DNA from 2 places in the Streptomyces sp. WAC04114 genome. Region 1 is predicted to be linked to the other one. Evidence: riboswitches for the same ligand, from Rfam matches in the RefSeq annotation. Region 1 holds a riboswitch; the other holds the start of a gene.
The links. A riboswitch is a leader RNA that binds a small molecule or an ion and turns the genes downstream of it on or off. The one in region 1 is predicted to bind cyclic di-AMP.
Positions count from the first base shown of each region.

Region 2: another riboswitch for cyclic di-AMP. It lies ahead of K4G64_RS25920 (M23 family metallopeptidase); the one in region 1 lies ahead of K4G64_RS34615 (transglycosylase family protein).

Region 1 is NZ_JAIGQA010000214.1:5,539-9,756, reverse strand. Features, by position in the region: gene K4G64_RS34625 (cytochrome P450) at 1-869, shown strand, start outside; gene K4G64_RS34620 (transglycosylase family protein) at 991-1,947, shown strand; cyclic di-AMP (ydaO/yuaA leader) riboswitch at 2,176-2,342, shown strand; gene K4G64_RS34615 (transglycosylase family protein) at 2,346-3,038, shown strand; gene eno (phosphopyruvate hydratase) at 3,324-4,218, shown strand, end outside.
Region 2 is NZ_JAIGQA010000117.1:8,410-12,627, forward strand. Features, by position in the region: gene K4G64_RS25910 (PrsW family intramembrane metalloprotease) at 1-468, shown strand, start outside; gene K4G64_RS25915 (aldo/keto reductase) at 485-1,429, opposite strand; gene K4G64_RS25920 (M23 family metallopeptidase) at 1,507-2,547, opposite strand; cyclic di-AMP (ydaO/yuaA leader) riboswitch at 2,559-2,715, opposite strand; tRNA gene K4G64_RS25925 (tRNA-Met) at 3,037-3,110, opposite strand; gene K4G64_RS25930 (dihydrofolate reductase family protein) at 3,176-4,218, opposite strand, start outside.

The DNA of each region.
Region 1 (4,218 bases):
CGTTCCCGCTCCCCATTTACGCGATCTGCGACCTGCTCGGCGTCCCGCGCGAGGACCAGGACGACTTCCGCGACTGGGCGGGCATGATGATCCGTCACCAGGGCGGTCCCAGGGGCGGCGTCGCCCGGTCCGTGAAGAAGATGCGGGGCTACCTGGCCGACCTCATCCACCGCAAGCGGGAGGCGCTGCCCGCCGAAGCCGCCCCCGGCGAGGACCTCATCTCCGGTCTCATCCGCGCCTCCGACCACGGTGAGCACCTCACCGAGAACGAGGCGGCGGCCATGGCCTTCATCCTGTTGTTCGCCGGTTTCGAGACGACCGTGAACCTGATCGGCAACGGCACCTACGCCCTGCTCACCCACCCCGGGCAGCGCGCTCGGCTCCAGGCGTCGCTCGCCGCCGGGGAGAGTGGCCTGCTGGAGACCGGCGTCGAGGAACTCCTCCGCTACGACGGCCCGGTCGAGCTCGCCACCTGGCGTTTCGCCACGGAGTCCCTCAGCCTCGGCGGACAGCGCATCGAGGCCGGCGACCCCGTCCTCGTCGTGCTCGCCGCCGCGGACCGGGACCCGGAGCGGTTCGCCGATCCGGACGTGCTGGACCTCTCCCGCCGCGACAACCAGCACCTCGGGTACGGCCACGGCATCCACTACTGCCTCGGCGCCCCGCTCGCCCGCCTGGAGGGCCAGACCGCGCTCGCCACCCTGCTCACCCGCCTCCCGGACCTCCGGCTCGCCGCGGATCCGGCCGAACTGCGGTGGCGCGGCGGCCTCATCATGCGCGGACTGCGCACGCTGCCGGTGGAATTCGCACCGGCAGCACCGGCAGCACCGGCAGCGCCGACTGAAGGTGACGAAACATCAGACCTGTGATCTTCACGTGATCTGCGCGGCATGAACTTGTGACAAGTGATCGACTGCCGATACGTTCACCCATCAACGCGGCGGGGAATCACGCCGCGTCGGTCACTGCTGTCTTGCGAAAGGTCTCCGTATGCTCTCCGGGAACGGTCGGCACCGTCGCCCCCGCCAGGCTCCGGCTCTCCTCGTCGCGGCCGGAGTGACCGGCTCCGCCATCGCGATCCCGCTCCTCGGGGCCTCCGGCGCCAGTGCGGCCGACGGCACGACCTGGGACCGGGTCGCGGACTGCGAGACCGGCGGCGCGTGGAGCCAGAACAGCGGCAACGGCTACTACGGCGGCCTGCAGTTGTCCCAGGAGGACTGGGAGAACCACGGCGGCCTCGACTACGCCGCGAGCGCCGACCTGGCCAGCCGCTCCCAGCAGATAGCCGTGGCCGAAAGAATCCTCGCCGACCAGGGGGTCGGCGCGTGGCGCACCTGCGGGCTGCTCTCCGGGCTCGAGCAGGGCAAGGGCGCGGACTCCGGCGCGTCCGGTTCGTCCGACTCGTCCGACCCGACGGACTCGTCCGGCCTGCTTGACTCGCTCGGGTCGTCGCCTTCCGCGAGCCCTTCCTCGTCGCCATCGTCGTCGCCCGACACGGAGGATGAAAGGGACAAGTCGGACAAGTCGCGAGAATCCGCCGACTCCACGTCGCGGGGCAAGGAGTCCGGCAGCTCTCCCTCGGCCACCCCCGAGAGCGGCGAGGCCGGCGACGCGCGCCAGGGTGACGACTCCTCGGCCCTGACCGACGCCGGCTCCGGCCGCCACCGCGGCCCCAGTGCCGACGAATCCCTCCCGTCCGACAGCGGCCGTGCGGACGAGTCCACGGGCCGTCACGCCTCGCGCGGGGCCGAGGGCTCCGGCGACGCCGTTCAGGGCAACTACATCGTGGGAGTCGGCGACAGTCTCTGGTCCATCGCCGACTCCCTTGACGTCAGCGGCGGATGGCACGCGCTCTACGAGGGCAACGAGAAGGCCGTCGGTTCCGACCCGGACTTCATCCTCCCCGGTGAGAAGCTCACGGTCGAGGGCGAAGCGGACGAGAAGTAGCGGTTCGGGCAGTGCGGAAACCGGGGCGGAAGTCGCCCCGAAACCGCGCGAGTTAGCGCCCCGATTCGCGAATGATGTCCCGTTTGGGGCCCGTGAGAGATAGATCTCAGAAGCCCTGATCGTCTTTGAAATTCCGTGGATCGCGTGTCTACGGTCGTGACCGCTCGCCATCGCGAGCCCCGGCTGCCGCAACGCCGAATCCTGCCAGCGGCCGCACGGGAACAGTCGTCGCGTCAAGCGCCGTAGGCAGGAGCGGGGGACCCAAGGTAGGTGCCCGACCGGCCAGTTGCGCCGGAAGGGCTTGGGGTGAAGCCGCGTCCCGGGAGGGGCGCGGCCGGGCAACTCAACCGGCCCGAACCCGACAGCTCACCTCGCAGGCGTCGGTGAGGGGATCCACCATGCTGTTTTCCGGCAAGGGCAAGCACCGCCGTCCGTCCAAGGCCACCCGTGCCATCGCCGTCGCCGGTGTCGCCGGTGCCGCCGTCGCCGCCCCGCTGATGGCGGCCGGCAACGCATCCGCCGCCACCGCCTCCGAGTGGGACGCCGTCGCCCAGTGCGAGGCCGGCGGCAACTGGTCCATCAACACCGGCAACGGCTACTACGGCGGTCTGCAGTTCTCCGCCTCCACCTGGGCCGGCTACGGCGGCACCAAGTACGCCGCCACCGCCGACCAGGCAACCAAGGCGCAGCAGATCGAGATCGGCGAGAAGGTCCTCGCGGGTCAGGGCAAGGGCGCCTGGCCGGTCTGCGGCAAGGGCCTGTCGAGCGCCGCGTACACCGGTGGCGGTTCCTCGGACGACTCGGGCAGCTCCTCGCAGAGCCAGCAGCAGAGCACCGAGTCCCGTGAGACCCAGCAGCCGGCCTCCCGCTCCGACGAGCGCCCGGCGGCCAAGAAGACCGTCACTACCCCGACCGGCAAGAAGGTCGAGAAGGGCGACGGCGAGTACAAGGTCGTCAAGGGTGACACCCTCAGCACGATCGCCGCGGACGAGAAGGTCAAGGGCGGCTGGGAGAAGCTCTACGAGCTGAACAAGGACATCATCGACGATGCCAACCTGATCTACCCGGGCCAGCAGCTGCACCTGAAGTAAGCAGCGCCCACGGGGCCCGGCAGGGCCCCGGCCCGCCCGGACCCGCCCAGGGTCCACAGGCTCCCCGCCCCGGTGCGTCATCCCCCGTACGCACCGGGGCGGGGTTTTTTCGGCAACCGGCTTTGTTCCGTTCGGAAACAATTTACGCTCGGTTCTGTCCATGGGGTGGGCGACCCGGTGGCCGATCGCCCCGGGCCGGTTAGGCTCATGTCGCGAGCCACCGGGCCCGCACCTCGCCGGGTCCACGCGACCCGCGTACCGCGTCACATCAAGAAGGAGATGCTCGTGCCGTCCATCGACGTCGTCGTAGCCCGGGAAATCCTGGACTCCCGAGGCAACCCCACGGTCGAGGTCGAGGTCGGCCTCGACGACGGCAGCACCGGTCGTGCCGCCGTCCCGTCCGGCGCCTCCACGGGCGCCTTCGAGGCCATCGAGCTCCGCGACGGCGACTCGAACCGCTACCTCGGCAAGGGTGTGGAGAAGGCCGTCCTCGCGGTCATCGAGCAGATCGGCCCGGAGCTGGTCGGCTATGACGCCACCGAGCAGCGCCTGATCGACCAGGCGATGTTCGACCTGGACGCCACCGACAACAAGGGCTCCCTCGGCGCCAACGCCATCCTCGGCGTCTCGCTCGCCGTCGCCCACGCCGCCTCCGAGGCCAGCGACCTGCCGCTGTTCCGCTACCTGGGCGGCCCCAACGCGCACCTGCTGCCGGTGCCGATGATGAACATCCTGAACGGCGGCTCGCACGCCGACTCCAACGTGGACATCCAGGAGTTCATGATCGCCCCGATCGGCGCGGAGTCCTTCTCCGAGGCCCTGCGCTGGGGCGCCGAGGTCTACCACACGCTGAAGAAGGTCCTGAAGAGCAAGGGCCTGGCCACCGGCCTCGGCGACGAGGGCGGCTTCGCCCCGAACCTCGGCTCCAACCGCGAGGCCCTCGACCTCATCCTCGAGGCGATCAACGAGGCCGGCTACACCCCCGGCGAGCAGATCGCCCTGGCGCTCGACGTCGCCGCCTCCGAGTTCTACAAGGACGGCGTCTACACCTTCGAGGGCAAGGACCGCTCGGCGGCCGAGATGACCGAGTACTACGCGGAGCTCGTCGACGCGTACCCGCTCGTCTCCATCGAGGACCCGCTGTTCGAGGACGACTGGGAGGGCTGGAAGACCATCACCG
Region 2 (4,218 bases), on a different contig from region 1:
ATTTTCGGGCTGCTGACGTGGCTGGTGATCTGGACGCGGCAGCGGGAGCTGAAGACCGTACGGGCGGAGCTGCCGGCCTACGCCGTGGCCGGCTGGCTGACCCCGGCCGAGCCGTACGCGCTCGGCTCGATGCGGGCCCGGCGGATCGCCCGGCAGTACGCCCGCCGGCACGCGGGCAGGGCGGCGGCCCGGGAGGTGGCCCGCTACGAGGCGTACGCGACGTCCCTGGCGTTCCTGCGGCACCGGGCCCGGCGAGGCAGCCCCGGGGCGGACTTCGCCGTACGGGAGCGGGAACTGCTCGGCGAACTGTGGCGGCGCCGGGAGGTGGCCCGCCCCGCGCTGGACCACGCGGCCCGGATCACCGCCCCTCCGGTCCCGGTGACGGCCCCGCCCTGGCCGGTGTACGGGGTGTACGGGTACGGCCACCAGCCGACGGCGTACCCCGCGTACAACCCCTACCGCTCCTAGGGCTCCCGGGTCCCGCTCAGGCCGAGGCCTCCGTGAGCCGTGCCACCTCGGCCTCCGAGAGCGTCAGCTCCCCCACGCCGAGCAGCGCGGACAGCTGCTCCACCGTCCGCGCGGAGGCGATCGGCGCCGCCACGGTCGGCTGAGCGGCGAGCCAGGCCAGGGCCACCGTGGCGACGGGAGCGTCGTGCGCTGCGGCGACCTCGTCGAGGGCGTCGAGAACCCGCCGCCCCCGCTCGGTCTCCAGATGCTTGGCGGCGCCGCCCGCCCGCGCGCTCTCGACCCGCGTACCGGGCCGGTACTTGCCCGTGAGGAAGCCGGACGCGAGCGCGTAGTACGGGACGGCGGCGAGGCCGGCCCGCTCGGCGAGGTCCTGGAGCTCGCCCTCGTACGTGTCTCGGGAGACCAGGTTGTAGTGCGGCTGGAGGGCGACGTACCGGGCGAGGCCCTCGCGGTCGGAGAATTCCAGGGACGCCCGCAGCCGCTCGGCGGAGATGTTGGAGGCGGCGATGTGCCGCACCTTGCCGGCCTTCACGAGTTCGTCGAGCGCGCCGATGATCTCCTCGACGGGCACCTCGGGCTGGTCGAAGTGCGTGTAGTAGAGGTCGATGTGGTCGGTGCGCAGGCGTCGCAGGGAGGCGTCGGCGGCGGCCTTGATGTTGGCGGCGGACAGGCCCCGGAATTCGGGGTGCTGGCTGACCTTCGTGGCGACGACGACGTCGGAGCGGTTGCCGCGTGCTTCGAGCCACGTGCCGAGGATCGTCTCGGACTCACCACCCTGGTTGCCGTCGACCCACGCCGAGTACACGTCGGCGGTGTCGACGAAGTTGCCGCCGGCGGCGGTGTAGGCGTCGAGGACGGCGAACGACCGCTCCTGGTCGGCGGTCCAGCCGAAGACGTTGCCACCGAGGGCGAGGGGGAAGACCTCGAGGTCGGAAGTACCGAGCTTACGAAGAGACGTCATGCCCGGTGTCAACGACCGCAAGGGAAGACCTCATTCCGCTACGGATGCAAAACTCCCGTAAACACCGGGTGTACCGCTTACGGGTTCAGTCCCTTGCCCCGCAGCCAGGCCAGCGGGTCGATGCCACTGGCGGATCCACCGGAGTGGACCTCGAGGTGCAGGTGCGCCCCGGTGACGTTGCCGGTGGCGCCCACGCGGCCGATGACGTCGCCGGTGCTGACCTTCTGGCCGACGCTGACGCCGATGGAGGACTGGTGCGCGTACCAGATCTCGGTGCCGTCATCGAGGGTGAGGACGGTCTTGTAGCCGTAGGAGCCGTTCCAGCCCGCCTCGGTGATGGTGCCGCTGTGGACGGCCTTGATCGGTGTGCCCGTGGGGGCGGCGAAGTCGAGGCCGGTGTGGTAGCCGGAGGACCAGTAGGCGCCGGCCTGGCCGAACGTCGAGGTGAGGGTGTACGAGGAGGTCGGCAGCGTGAACTGCTTGGCGAGGGCGGCGAGCCGCTCGGCCTCGGCCTTCTTCTCGGCCTCCTCCTCCGCCTTCCTCTTGGCCTCGGCGGCCTTGGCCTTGGCTTCCTGCTCCGCCTTGGCGACCGCTTCCTTGGCCGCCTTCTCGGCGGCGGCAGCGGCGTCCTCGGCGGCCTTGGTCTCGATCTGCTCCTGCTGGTGCTCGACCTGCGCCATGATCCGGGCGCGCAGCGCGTCACCGGCGCCGGCACGGGCGCCGGACGCGTCCTCCGCCGTGTCCGCGGCGGCGGTGCCGAGGCTGCTGAGCGGGGTGGCGGAACCTTCGGGGGTGTCGTCGTCCGAGATGAGGGAACCCACCGAGGGCAGGTCCGGCACGGAGATGGACACCGGGGGCTTGCCGGTCTGGGCACTGGCCATGCCGCCGGCGCCCACGGCGGCTATGACACCGACGCCCAGGACGGTGGAGCTGCGGGCGAGACCTCCGCCGCGCTGCTTGGTGACGCGATGCCGGCCACGGACGGGACGGATGGACTCCTCGGTGGGGTTCCACTCCTGGAACGGGCCCTCGTCGGTGCGCTGGCCGCCGAAGCCGAAGGTGTCGTTCTCGCGCTTCGGCGCGTACGGGGCCGCGGGGGCAAGCCGGTTGGACGCCACGTGGGCGTACTCCTTTCCTTCCTTCTCGCCTACCGGGTTAGCTGACGGGTTCGGAGCAGGAAGGTCTCCTACGCGCGTATACCTGCCGTGCTTCCACGGTGGCATCCGCCCGATTCACCCCAAGTGGTGGTTCCCCGGTTCCCTTTCGGGATTCGGCGCGTGCGCACGGAGCCGCCTTCTGTGACGGCTGGGACGACCGCGCTGCGTTATCGAACGTTAATGGAGGCGCGAGGGGTATTCCAGCGGTTCCACTTGATCATTAACCTTTTTCGCGCGGACTTACCTGCCATGACCGGACCAAATCGGGCGAGTTGACCGCATCGCAAGTGACTGACGGTTTTTGACGGTGCGTCAGTTGTTATGCGGAACGGGACGGTTCGCTCACCGACCGTAGTGAGCTACCGAGGCAACCAGCGGGAAAGTACCGGGGCGACATCGAGAAAACACCGAGGGCCGGAACCCTTTCGGATTCCGGCCCTCGGCCTTCAGTAGCGGGGACAGGATTTGAACCTGCGACCTCTGGGTTATGAGCCCAGCGAGCTACCGAGCTGCTCCACCCCGCGTCGTTGTGTCACCAGTGTACGCCATCCGCGGGACCACTCGCGCACACCCACCGACCGGGCCGCGCTCAGCCCGGCAGATGCCGGTTCGGCGCCTTGGCCCGATCCTCGTGTTCCGGGAGGACGACGACCTCCACCCCCTCGGCCGCGAGGAGGCCGCTGCCGTCGGCGTCCGTGACGAAGGTGTCGGGCTCGCGCCAGGCCGTGACGACCCGCCGTACACCCGCGTCGAGGATCAGCCGGGCGCAGGGAGCGGGGCGCGAGGCGCGGCGGGCGCACGGCTCCAGGCTGCTGTACACCGTTGCGCCGGGCAGGCGCGGGTCGGCCGGATCGAGCTTGGCGAGGGCCGCCTCCTCGGCGTGCACGACCGGGTCGCCGGCCTCGCGGGAGTGGCCGCGGGCCAGTTCCGTGCCGTCGGCGGCGACCACGACCGCGCCCACGCTGAACGCCGTGTCCGACGGCGGACACCGTTCGGCCAGCTCGCAGGCGAGGGCCAGCCAGTGGTGGTCGGCGGCGACAGGCAGGGGGCCGGTCCCCGGGGCGGTCGGCTCGTAGCGCATCAGGACCACGTCCTCGATCTGCCGCGACTCCCGCAGCCGGAGCCGGCCGCCCTGGTAGCCGCCGGGGCCGAAGAGACGGGGGGCCCGGGGGTCGCCCACGAAGAGCGGGGCGAGGACCAGCTGGAGTTCGTCGGCGAGGCCCTGGGTGAGGAGCTGGGTGTGGATCATGCCGCCGCCCTCGACCATGAGCCGCCCCACACCCCGGACGTCGTGCAGGTGCGTGAGCAGCCGCCGCCAGTCGAGGTCGGCGCCGAGCGGGACGACGTCGGTGGCGAGGCCCAGGGCCCGGGCCCGCTCGGCGCCCCGGTCGGTGGTGTAGAGGACCTTCTCGCCGCCGGTGTGCCAGAAGCGGGCGTCCGGGTCGAGGTCGCCGGAGCCGCTGACGGTGACCTTGAGGGGGTACTCGGGCTTGCCGGCGGCCGTGCGGGCGGCCCGGCGCTGCTCCGAGTACACCAGCAGCCGCGGGTTGTCGGCGCGGATGGTGCCGGCGCCGATCAGGATGGCGTCGACACCGGCCCGGACCTCGTCGACCCGGTCGAAGTCGGCCGGGC